2 regions of the Cupriavidus sp. SIMBA_020 genome follow, and region 2 is predicted to be linked to the other one. Evidence: predicted binding sites of a transcription regulator. Region 2 holds the regulator's gene; the other holds the start of a gene.
The links. Region 2 encodes sigma-54, which starts transcription at its own class of promoters, with help from an activator protein. Its sites were predicted from a motif close to TGGCANGNAANCTGCTTT; they were not measured.

Region 1 (5,224 bases), on a different contig from region 2:
TCGAACAAGGAAAAGGCGCGCGTGCGCCAGCTCTACGCCACCGGTCAGGTCGGCCGCGACGCCTTGCTGGAGGCCGAATGCGCCGCCTACCACAGCGCCGGCACCTGCACCTTCTACGGCACGGCCAACAGCAACCAGTTCCTGATGGAAATCATGGGCTTGCACGTGCCGGGCTCGGCCTTCGTGCACCCGGACAGCGGCCTGCGCGATGCGCTGACGGCGGCCGCGGCGCAGCGCGCGCTGGCGCTGATTGCGCGCGGCAACGCGTACACGCCGCTCGCCCAGATCGTGGACGAGCGCGCCATCGTCAACGCCATGGTCGGCCTGCTGGCCACGGGCGGCTCCACGAACCATACGATCCACCTCGTCGCCATGGCGCGTGCCGCTGGCATCGTCATCGACTGGAATGACTTCGACCGCCTGTCGGCGGTCACGCCGCTGCTGGCGCGCGTCTATCCGAACGGCTCGGCCGATGTGAACCACTTCCACGCGGCCGGTGGCGTGGCCTATGTGATTGGCCAGCTACTCGAGGCGGGGTTGCTGCACGAGGATGTGCAGACCGTGATGGGGCAAGGGCTGGCGCGCTACACCGAGGAGCCGGTGATGACTGACGGCACGCTGCGTTGGCGCGATGGTCCGGCCACCAGCGGCGATGCAGCCGTGCTGGCCCCGGCGTCGGCGCCGTTCTCGAAGGAGGGCGGGCTGCGCCTGATGGCCGGCAACCTCGGCCGGGGCGTGATCAAGGTGTCGGCCGTGGCCGACGAGCATCGGATCGTGGAGGCCCCGGCCCGCGTGTTCGACTCCCAGGAGGCGCTGCAAGCCGCCTTCGAGGCCGACGAACTGAATCGCGACGTGGTGGCGGTAGTCCGCTTCCAGGGGCCGAATGCCAACGGCATGCCCGAGTTGCACCGCCTCACGCCGGCGCTCGGCGCGCTGCAGGATGCCGGCCACAAGGTGGCGCTGGTGACCGATGGCCGCATGTCGGGCGCGTCAGGCAAGGTGCCGGCAGTGATCCATGTGGGGCCGGAGGCGCTTGTCGGCGGACCGCTGGCGCGGGTGCGCGACGGCGACCGGATCCGCGTAGATGCCGTATCCGGCACATTGACCCTGGTTGGCGATGCCGGCGTGCAGGCCGAATTCGCTGCGCGCATCCCGGCGACCGCGCCGGACGACGAGTTTGCGCGCTTCAGCATGGGGCGCGGCCTGTTCGGACTGTTCCGGCGCCATGCCCGGATCGCCGAGGAAGGCGGCAGTGCCCTGGACTTGTCCGAGGCCGACGCCGCGCCCGCTGTCCAAACGGCCAGCGCGGTCGCACAATAGGCAAACGCTCACCTTGCCCTGCACGCACTTAGTCGTCGTTTAATCGTCGTTTAGTCGTTTTACGATTTTCAGCAATCGCCGCGGCCCGGTATCTCCATGCCGCGGTGCACCTTCGCGCCACGTTTTTCGCGCCCGAAGGCTACCGACAAGGATGGCCCGACCATCCGACCATGATCGACGGAGCAGACATGATCTATATCCTGATGGGCGTTTCCGGCAGCGGGAAAACCACGGTCGGCCAGCTGCTGGCCAGCCAGTTGCACTGCGGCTTCCACGATGCGGACGCCTTCCACAGCGAGGCCAACAAGGCCAAGATGCACAACGGCATTCCGCTGACCGACGAGGACCGCTGGCCCTGGCTGGCCGCGATGCGCGCCGCCATCGACACCGCTCGGGCCGAGGGCCGCACCCACGTTTTCACCTGCTCGGCGCTGCGCCAGACCTACCGCGACCGCCTGACCCCGCCGGACGGCGGCGTGACCTTCGTCTTCATGAAGGGCGACGCCGGCACCATCGGCAGCCGGCTGTCGGCGCGCACGGACCATTTCTTCAATCCGGCGCTGCTGCAAAGCCAGTTCGATACCCTCGAGGAGCCGCGCGACGCGCTGGTACTGGATATCCGCCGCACGCCCGAGGCACTGGTCCAGGACATTCTGGACAAGTGCCCGCCCGAGTCGGCCGCCTGCAGCGGGAAGCCCGCCGCCTGACTTGGACTGACCGGAGCTGACCTGACACCGCCAGCCCAGCCTCGGGGCGCCGTGCCTTCGGCGGCGCCTGGCTGGCAAGCATCTTGCTAAACCGAATTCACGTGCCGGCGCGCGTGACCCTTGCGGGTTTTGCCGGCGCGGATATGCTGAAAGAGCCAACTCGACAAGGCATCGACAAACGGGCGACCGGGGAGACGGCACGGCACGGTCAGTACGAGGCCGGCGCGGGCGCCCATTTCACGAAGGAGCGGCCATCATGGCGGCGCGGTTTTTCGACGAGATGCTGGAAGGGCGGGAGGACGGCGTGGTGGCGGCCATCGAGGCCGGACAGACGCTGCCGTCCGGGGCGGTCAGGGCCCACTATCGCAATTTTGCGGACTGGATCGGGCGGCAGTCCGCATCGACAATGGACAACAAGCGCGCCGAGGCGGACCTGATCTTCCGGCGCGTGGGCATTACCTTTGCCGTCTACGGCGACAAGGACGAGTCGAACAGCGGCACCGAACGGACTATTCCGTTCGATGTGATTCCGCGCATCTTTCCGGCTAGCGAGTGGGCCACGCTAGAGCGCGGCCTGCGCCAGCGCGTGGCCGCGCTGAACCGGTTCATCCACGATATCTACCACGGCCAGGACATCATCCGCGCCGGTGTGATTCCGCCCGACCAGATCTACAACAACGCGCAGTACCGGCCGGAGATGCTCGGCATCGACGTGCCGCGCGACATCTACGCCCACGTGGCCGGCATCGACGTGGTGCGCGCCGGCGAGGGCGAGTTCTACGTGCTGGAGGACAACCTCCGGGTGCCGTCCGGCGTCTCGTACATGCTTGAAAACCGCAAGATGATGATGCGGTTGTTCCCGGAGCTGTTCGCGCGCAACCGGGTGGCGCCGGTGGCGCACTATCCCGACCTGCTGCTGGACATGCTGCGCAGCGTGTCGCCCCAGAACATCGCCGATCCCACCGTGGTCGTGCTCACGCCGGGCATGTACAACTCGGCGTATTTCGAACATGCGTTCCTGGCCCAGCAGATGGGTGTGGAACTGGTGGAGGGCAGCGACCTGTTCGTCGAGGACGAGCACCTCTACATGCGCACCACGCAGGGGCCGCAGCGCATCGACGTGATCTACCGCCGCGTGGATGACGACTTCCTTGATCCCCTCGCATTTCGTCCAGATTCGGCGCTCGGTGCGGCCGGGCTGCTGTCGGTCTACCGGGCCGGCAATGTGACGATCAGCAACGCCATTGGCACGGGCGTGGCCGACGACAAGTCGATCTACCCCTACGTGCCGGACATGATCCGCTTCTACCTGGGCGAGGAGGCCATCCTCAACAACGTGCCGACCTATATGTGCCGGCGCCCGGACGATCTCCAGTTCGTGCTCGACCATATGGCCGACCTCGTGGTCAAGGAGACCCACGGCGCGGGCGGCTACGGCATGCTGGTCGGCCCGGCGGCCACGCGTGCCGAGATCGACCAGTTCCGCGAGGTGGTGAAGTCGCGTCCCGAGCAGTACATCGCCCAGCCGACGCTGGCGCTGTCCACCTGCCCGACCTATGTGGAGTCGGGCATCGCGCCGCGCCATATCGACCTGCGGCCGTTCGTGCTGTCGGGCAAGGAGGTGCGCATGGTGCCGGGCGGGCTGACCCGCGTGGCGCTGCGCGAAGGGTCGCTGGTGGTCAACTCCTCGCAGGGGGGCGGCACCAAGGACACCTGGGTGCTGGAGCGCTGAGCCATGGAATACGCCGATCGCCGGGAGAACCCATCATGTTGAGCCGCACCGCCGACCATCTGTTCTGGATGTCCCGCTATACCGAGCGCGCCGAGAACACCGCGCGCATGCTCGACGTCAACTACCAGACTTCGCTGCTGCCGCAGTCCGCCGAAGTGGCCGAGCAGGGCTGGTGGGCGATGCTCGATATTTCCGAGCTGACCAACGCCTTCGACCACAAGTACGGCCTGCTGCACCGGGACGACGTGATCGACTTCATGGTCCGCGACATGACCAATCCGTCGTCGATCATGAGCTGCCTGCGCGCGGCGCGCGAAAACGCCCGCGCGGTGCGCGGCTCGCTGACCACGGAGGTCTGGGAGACGCTGAACACCACCTGGCTGGACGTGCAGCGCATGATCGCCGATGGCGAACTGCGCGACGACCCGTCCCGCTTCTTCGAGTGGGTCAAGTTCCGCTCGCACCTGGCGCGCGGCGTGCAGTTCGGCACCATGCTCAAGGACGATGCCTTCCACTTCATGCGGCTCGGCACGTTCCTGGAGCGGGCCGACAACACCGCGCGGATCCTCGACGTCAAGTTCCAGGCGTCCGGCCGGCGCGACGAGGACGACCTTGCCTTCCAGGGCGGCCAATTGCAGAGTCAGAATCAGGGCGGGGGCTCCCAGAGCCAGTCCCAATCCCAATCCCAGGACGGCGGCGGGCAGTCCCAGAGCCAGTTGCAGAACGACGACCTGAATCGCGAGCAGAACGATTTCTATCACTGGGCGGCCGTGCTGCGCTCGGTGTCCGGCTTCGAGGTGTATCGCAAGATCTATCGCGCCGTGATCACGCCGCAACGCGTGGCGGAGCTGTTGATCTTGCGGCCGGACATGCCGCGCTCGCTGGTCTCGAGCATGGACGAGGTGGTCGCGATTCTCGCGCTGGTGGCCAACCAGCAGTCGTCGGAGACGGAGCGGCAGGCTGGTAAACTCCACGCCGACCTGAAATACGCGCGCATCGACGACATCTTCGCCGTTGGCCTGCACGCCTACCTGACCAGCTTCCTGGAGCGCATTGGCGATCTCGGCAACGGCATCAGCCGGGACTTCCTCGTCCCGCTGGCTGCCTGACGAGGTGCCGGGCTCGCCACACCGTTGCCGGATCGGGCGGGTGGCGGGCCGGGCACCGGTCGCCGCGGCGCGTGCCCTATCGTGAAATACAAGATCCACCACAAGACGGTCTACCGTTACACCGAGCCGGTGCGCCGCAGCGTGCACGAACTGCGGCTTGTGCCGCGTACGGGGCCGCTTCAGTCCGTGCAGGACTGGACCCTGACTGCACCGGGCAACCTGTCCGAGGCCCGCGACGGCTTTGGCAACATCGTCCATAACTTCACGCTGTCCGGCCCCGCCCAGACGATTTCGATCACGGCGACTGGCGAAGTGGAGGTGATGATTTCGCCTCTTGATGAGGCGGAGTCGCCCGG
Region 2 (5,224 bases):
CGCCGTCGTTGCGGCGCACCAGCTGCACCACCAGCTTGAGCTTCATCTTCCGCCGCACGGCCGTCTCGCCGAAGATCGTCTTGATGTCGAGCAGGCCCAGGCCGCGCACTTCCAGCAGGTTCTGCAGCAGCGGTGGGCAGCGGCCCTCGATGAAGTCGGGCCCAAGTCGCACGAAATCGACGGCATCGTCGGCCACCAGGCCATGGCCGCGCGAAATCAGTTCCAGGCCCAGTTCGCTCTTGCCCAGGCCGGATTCGCCCATGATCAGCACGCCCATGCCGAGGATGTCGAGGAACACGCCGTGCATCGTCACGCGCGGGGCGGAGATGCGTGACAGGTAGAGCCGCAGGTGGTCGATCACGGCCGCCGACGACACCGGCGTGGTGAACAGCGGCGTGGACGAGCGCGTGCAGCGCAGCTCCAGGTCCGGCGGCGGCTCCATGCCATCGGCCACGACGAGGAACGGCGGCTCGAGCAGGATCAGCTCGCCCATCTGGCGCTTGCGCGGCTCATCGTCGAGCCGCTGGTAATACAGGATTTCCGGCTTGCCGAGCACCTGGATCCGGTTCGGGTGGATCAGGTTCAAGTGGCCGACGAGGTCCGCCGCCGAGGTGGCTTCACGGGCGAATTCCACGTCGAAGGCCCGGTCGGCGCCTTCCAGGCCGGCGACCCACGAGAGCTTGATGTCGGCTGCGTTGTCGTCGAAGATCGACTGCGAGGTGACGCCGGTGAGTTCCATGCGCGTATGACTTTCGGGGGCAGACAGGCCGTTTCAGGCGGCCGTTGGGGCGGGAGTCAGGGATGCCACTGCGTCAGCAGATCATGCACCGCTTCCGACGTGGGTAGCGTGGCGAGGCCCTCGCGCATCTCGCGGTCCGAGAGCAGCTGGGCGATTTCCGACAGGATTTCCAGATGTTGTTGCGTGGCCTGTTCCGGCACGAGCAGGAAGATCAACAGCGACACCGGCTTGCCGTCCGGCGATTCGAACGGGATGGGCTCGGCCAGGCGCATGAAGCCGGCCAGCGGCTGCTTGAGGCCCTTGATGCGGCCGTGCGGAATGGCCACGCCGGCGCCCAGGCCCGTGGAACCCAGCGATTCGCGCGCGAACAGGTTATCGGTCACGGTAGCGCGGGCCACGCCATGGTTGTTCTCGAACAGGAGCCCGGCTTGCTCGAAGACCCGCTTCTTGCTGGTGACGGTGACGTCGAGATGGATGTTGCCGGGTGGCAGCAATTTGGCCAAACGATTCATGGGCGATGCGCGAGAAGTCAGGTTAGCGGGCCGGGGCGCGAAGGCCGTCCCGCCGGATACGGGGCGAAGCTAGGGTACCGAGAACTTGTCTGGGACGCCCGCATTGGAGCGTCCGGCCATTATAGAGCAGGGCTCCACCGCGATTTTGCGATGCAGCGCCGGGGTCGCGGCGGTGCCACGACGTGCCGGCCGGCTTGCCCACCCGGGGTGTCCCGGGGCCGTCCTGTCGTTATTTGTATGGCGGAGCATACACCGTGGCGGGCGGCTTGCGAACACTTGTTCCCATTTTGACCGCTCCCGGGGGCCCCGGGTCGCCCTCGGGCGTGGCAATAAGGTAACGAAACATTCCAGGTGCCCGCACCGTCACCGCCATGGCGCGCGAGCATCAAAAAAGCCGCGCTGATTGCGCGGCTTGAGCTCTTCTTTTCAGTCCTCTGCAGGGTTGGCAACCGCTCTGCTTCCGGTTGCCTGCAGGTCTACTGCTGCGTCAGTTGCTGGGCGGCCATCTGGTACTTCACCGCCTCGCGATCATGGCCCTGTACGCGGTCCTTGTAGCGGATGACCTGGCGGTCGAGCTTGTCGACCAGACAGTCGATCGCCGCATACAGATCTTCATGATGCGCTTCGACGAAGATGTCCTTCCCCTTCAGATGCAGATTGATTTCCGCGTACTGGCGCCGGTCCTTCTCCTTGTGGTTGTCCACCGATAGCAGCACGCTCACGCCGATGACCTGATCGAAATGCCTGACAATTCGCTCCAGTTTCGTTTCCACATACTCACGCAGCGGGGGCGTGATGTCGAGGTGGTGTCCACTGATCTTGAAGTTCATAGCGCTTCTCCTTCTGAAAGAGCCGCACCAGGCAGGCGGTTGCGGCTCGGCTACAAAGTCTTGCGGAGATTCACTGCGGGGATCTTGAGCGCTTCGCGGTATTTGGCCACCGTGCGGCGTGCGACCACGAAGCCTTGCTCACCCAGCAGTTCGGCGATCCGGCTGTCGGAAAGGGGATTCCTGGGGTCTTCGGCTCCTATCAGTTGCTTGATCAGCGCGCGGATTGCCGTGGAAGAGGCCGCGCCGCCAGTCTCCGTGGAGACGTGGCTCCCAAAGAAGTACTTCAACTCGAAAGTACCCATGGGCGTGGCCATGTATTTATTCGTGGTGACCCGGGAAATGGTCGACTCATGTAAACCGAGTGTATCGGCTATTTCCCGCAAAACCAAGGGGCGCATCGCGATTTCGCCATGCGTGAAAAAGTTCTTTTGACGTTCGACAATGGCCTGAGAAACACGCAGGATCGTGTCGAATCGTTGCTGGATGTTCTTGATAAGCCACCGCGCCTCCTGAAGCTTCTGCTGCAGGCCCGCCGTCCCCGATTCGCCCTTCGCGCCGCGCAGAATCTGCGCATACATGTCGTTGATGCGCAGCCGTGGCATGACGTCCGGATTGAGCGCCGCGATCCACCCGCTGCCGCTCTTGCGCACGAACACGTCGGGCACCACGAAGTCGGCCTCGGGACGGTTGAACGCATGCCCCGGATACGGCGCCAGCGAGCGAATCAGTTCGTGAGCCGCCTTCAGTGCTATTTCGTCCACCTGGAGCGCTTTCTTTAGCCGTGTGTAGTCGCGCACGGCCAACAATTCCAGGTGATGGTTGACGATGGTCAGCGCCAGGTCGCGGTGCGGGTGCTTCAGGCGCCGCAATTGCAGGCTGAGGCACTCGGCGGCATTGCGCGCGCCCACGCCGGGCGGGTCGAAGCTCTGCAGCAGGGTCAGGATCGCGTGGACTTCGTCGATCTCGAATTCGAGTTCCTCGGGCAGTTCGGTGCAGATTTCCTCGAGCGAGGCGCTCAGGTAGCCGTCATCGTCGAGCGACTCGACCAGAAAGATGGCGAGGCCCTTGTCGCGCACCGAGATCTTCAGCGGGGCCAGCTGCTCCATCAGGTGCTCGCGCAGCGTGGGTTCGGCGTCGCGCAGCTGCATCGGCGTCTTTTCGTCCTCGTCGCCCTGCGGGCGGCGGGCAAAGTCGTCGAGGCTCCAGTCGCTGCCGTAGTCCTCGCTGCCGTTGTCGTTGTAGTTGTCGTCCTCGCCGCTGGATGCCCCGTCGCTGCGCGCGTCGCCGTTGGGCTGCGGCTCGGAGGAGGCCGGCGCCGGGGCGCTCTGGAGGTTGACCGAGCCATCGGCGGACACCCGCAGCGGGCTTTCGATCCAGTCGTTTTCGCGTTCGAGCAGGGGGTTTTCGGTGAGCGCCTGTTCCACTTCCTGCTGGAGTTCAAGCGTCGAGAGCTGCAACAATCGAATCGACTGTTGCAGCTGTGGGGTCAATGCCAGATGTTGCGAGAGACGAAGCTGAAGCGACGGTTTCATGCGACCTATTCTATGCGCATCCTTCCGACTATGGAACGGAAATTGCTATCGCCTATCGCTCTGGCTTCCTGATCGACCCCGGCTGTCGCCGTGGAGGCCGGGAGAAACGCGGCCGCGCGCGGCGGCCGATGGGTCACATGCGGAAGTTTTCGCCCAGGTAGACGCGTCGCACGGACTCGTTGGCGATGATTTCCTCAGGCTGGCCGGCAGCCAGCACCGTGCCTTCGCTGATGATGTAGGCGTGGTCGCAGATGCCGAGCGTCTCGCGCACGTTGTGGTCCGTAATCAGCACGCCGATATTGCGCGCCTTCAGGAAGCTGACGATGCGCTGGATTTCGCCCACGGCGATGGGGTCCACGCCGGCGAATGGCTCATCCAGCAGGATGAAGCGCGGCGCGGAGGCCAGCGCCCGGGCAATTTCCACGCGGCGGCGCTCGCCGCCGGAGAGCGAGAGCGCCGGGTTGTTGCGCAGGTGGGCGATCTGCAGGTCGTCCAGCAGCGAATCGAGGCGCCGTTCGATCTCCGCCTTCGGCAGCGACTTGCCGTTCTCGATCTGCAGCTCCAGCACGGCGCGGATGTTTTCCTCGACGTTGAGCTTGCGGAAGACCGAGGCCTCCTGCGGCAGGTAGGACAGGCCCATGCGGGCGCGCTCGTGGATCGGCAGGCCGCTGATGTGCTGGTCGTCCAGCACGATGTCGCCCTCGTCCAGCGCCACCAGGCCCACGATCATGTAGAACGATGTGGTCTTGCCGGCGCCGTTCGGGCCGAGCAGGCCCACCACCTCGCCGCTCTTCACGTCCAGCGAGACGTCCTTGACCACGGTGCGCGATCCGTAGCGCTTCTTCAGGTGGCGCACGACCAGCGTGCTGCTGTCGGTACGGGCGGCCGACGGGGCTGCGGCGGCGTTCGGGGCGAGCGTGGCGGAGTCGTTCATCAGGTCAATGCATGCGTGACGCGGCGGGCGCGTCCGGGTTCAGGGCTTGCCGGGCGCGGGCGCCGGCTTCAGTTCCAGCGGCGGCGGCGCGGCGGCGCCGCTGGCCTGGTCCGCGCGCGGCGAGAGCACGGCGCGCACGCGGCCGGACGGATTGCCGGTGGAGGTGTTGTTGTCGCCGCCCGCGGCCGTGTAGTACTCGTTGCGGCTGTCGTAGGTGATCACGGCGCCACGGATCTCGTCGACGGTCTTGGCGCCGGCGATCCGCGCCGCACGGGCATGGCCAATCAGCTTCGACATTTCCTGCTTGCCGTCGTACTCGATGCGGTCGCCCCAGCCGTCGATGTATTCGTCCACGCCGTCGCGCTTCTGCCGGATATACGCCTGGCGGCCCGGGTTGGCCGTGGCCACCGCGTACTGGTAGCCCTCGGGGTCGGTGCGGATCTGCGCGGCATCAGACTTCAGCACCATCGTGCCCTTGGTCAGCACCACGTTGCCGGTCAGCGTATAGATCTGCTTCACATCGTCGTAGCTGGCGTTGTTGGCCTCCAGCACCAGCGGCTTGTCCTTGTCGGCACGCTCCGCCAGGGCCGGCTGGGCCAGGGTCGCGCCAAGTGCGGCGATTGCCACCGCCAGGGCGGGCACGATGCGGCGACAGGACAACGTCGTCAGGGATGGGG

Region 1: a site for sigma-54 is predicted at 2,100-2,117, ahead of SB751_RS02325 (circularly permuted type 2 ATP-grasp protein). Genes of this name have one in related genera too.

What each region holds. Positions count from the first base shown of each region.
Region 1 is NZ_JAWRWU010000001.1:497,511-502,734, reverse strand. It holds gene edd (phosphogluconate dehydratase) at 1-1,320, shown strand, start outside; gene SB751_RS02330 (gluconokinase) at 1,509-2,027, shown strand; gene SB751_RS02325 (circularly permuted type 2 ATP-grasp protein) at 2,284-3,759, shown strand; partial or broken gene SB751_RS02320 (alpha-E domain-containing protein) at 3,792-4,868, shown strand; gene SB751_RS02315 (transglutaminase N-terminal domain-containing protein) at 4,950-5,224, shown strand, end outside.
Region 2 is NZ_JAWRWU010000007.1:304,527-309,750, forward strand. It holds gene hprK (HPr(Ser) kinase/phosphatase) at 1-739, opposite strand, end outside; gene SB751_RS16355 (PTS sugar transporter subunit IIA) at 796-1,251, opposite strand; gene hpf (ribosome hibernation-promoting factor, HPF/YfiA family) at 1,728-2,081, opposite strand; gene SB751_RS16365 (RNA polymerase factor sigma-54) at 2,132-3,613, opposite strand; gene lptB (LPS export ABC transporter ATP-binding protein) at 3,747-4,547, opposite strand; gene lptA (lipopolysaccharide transport periplasmic protein LptA) at 4,587-5,224, opposite strand, start outside.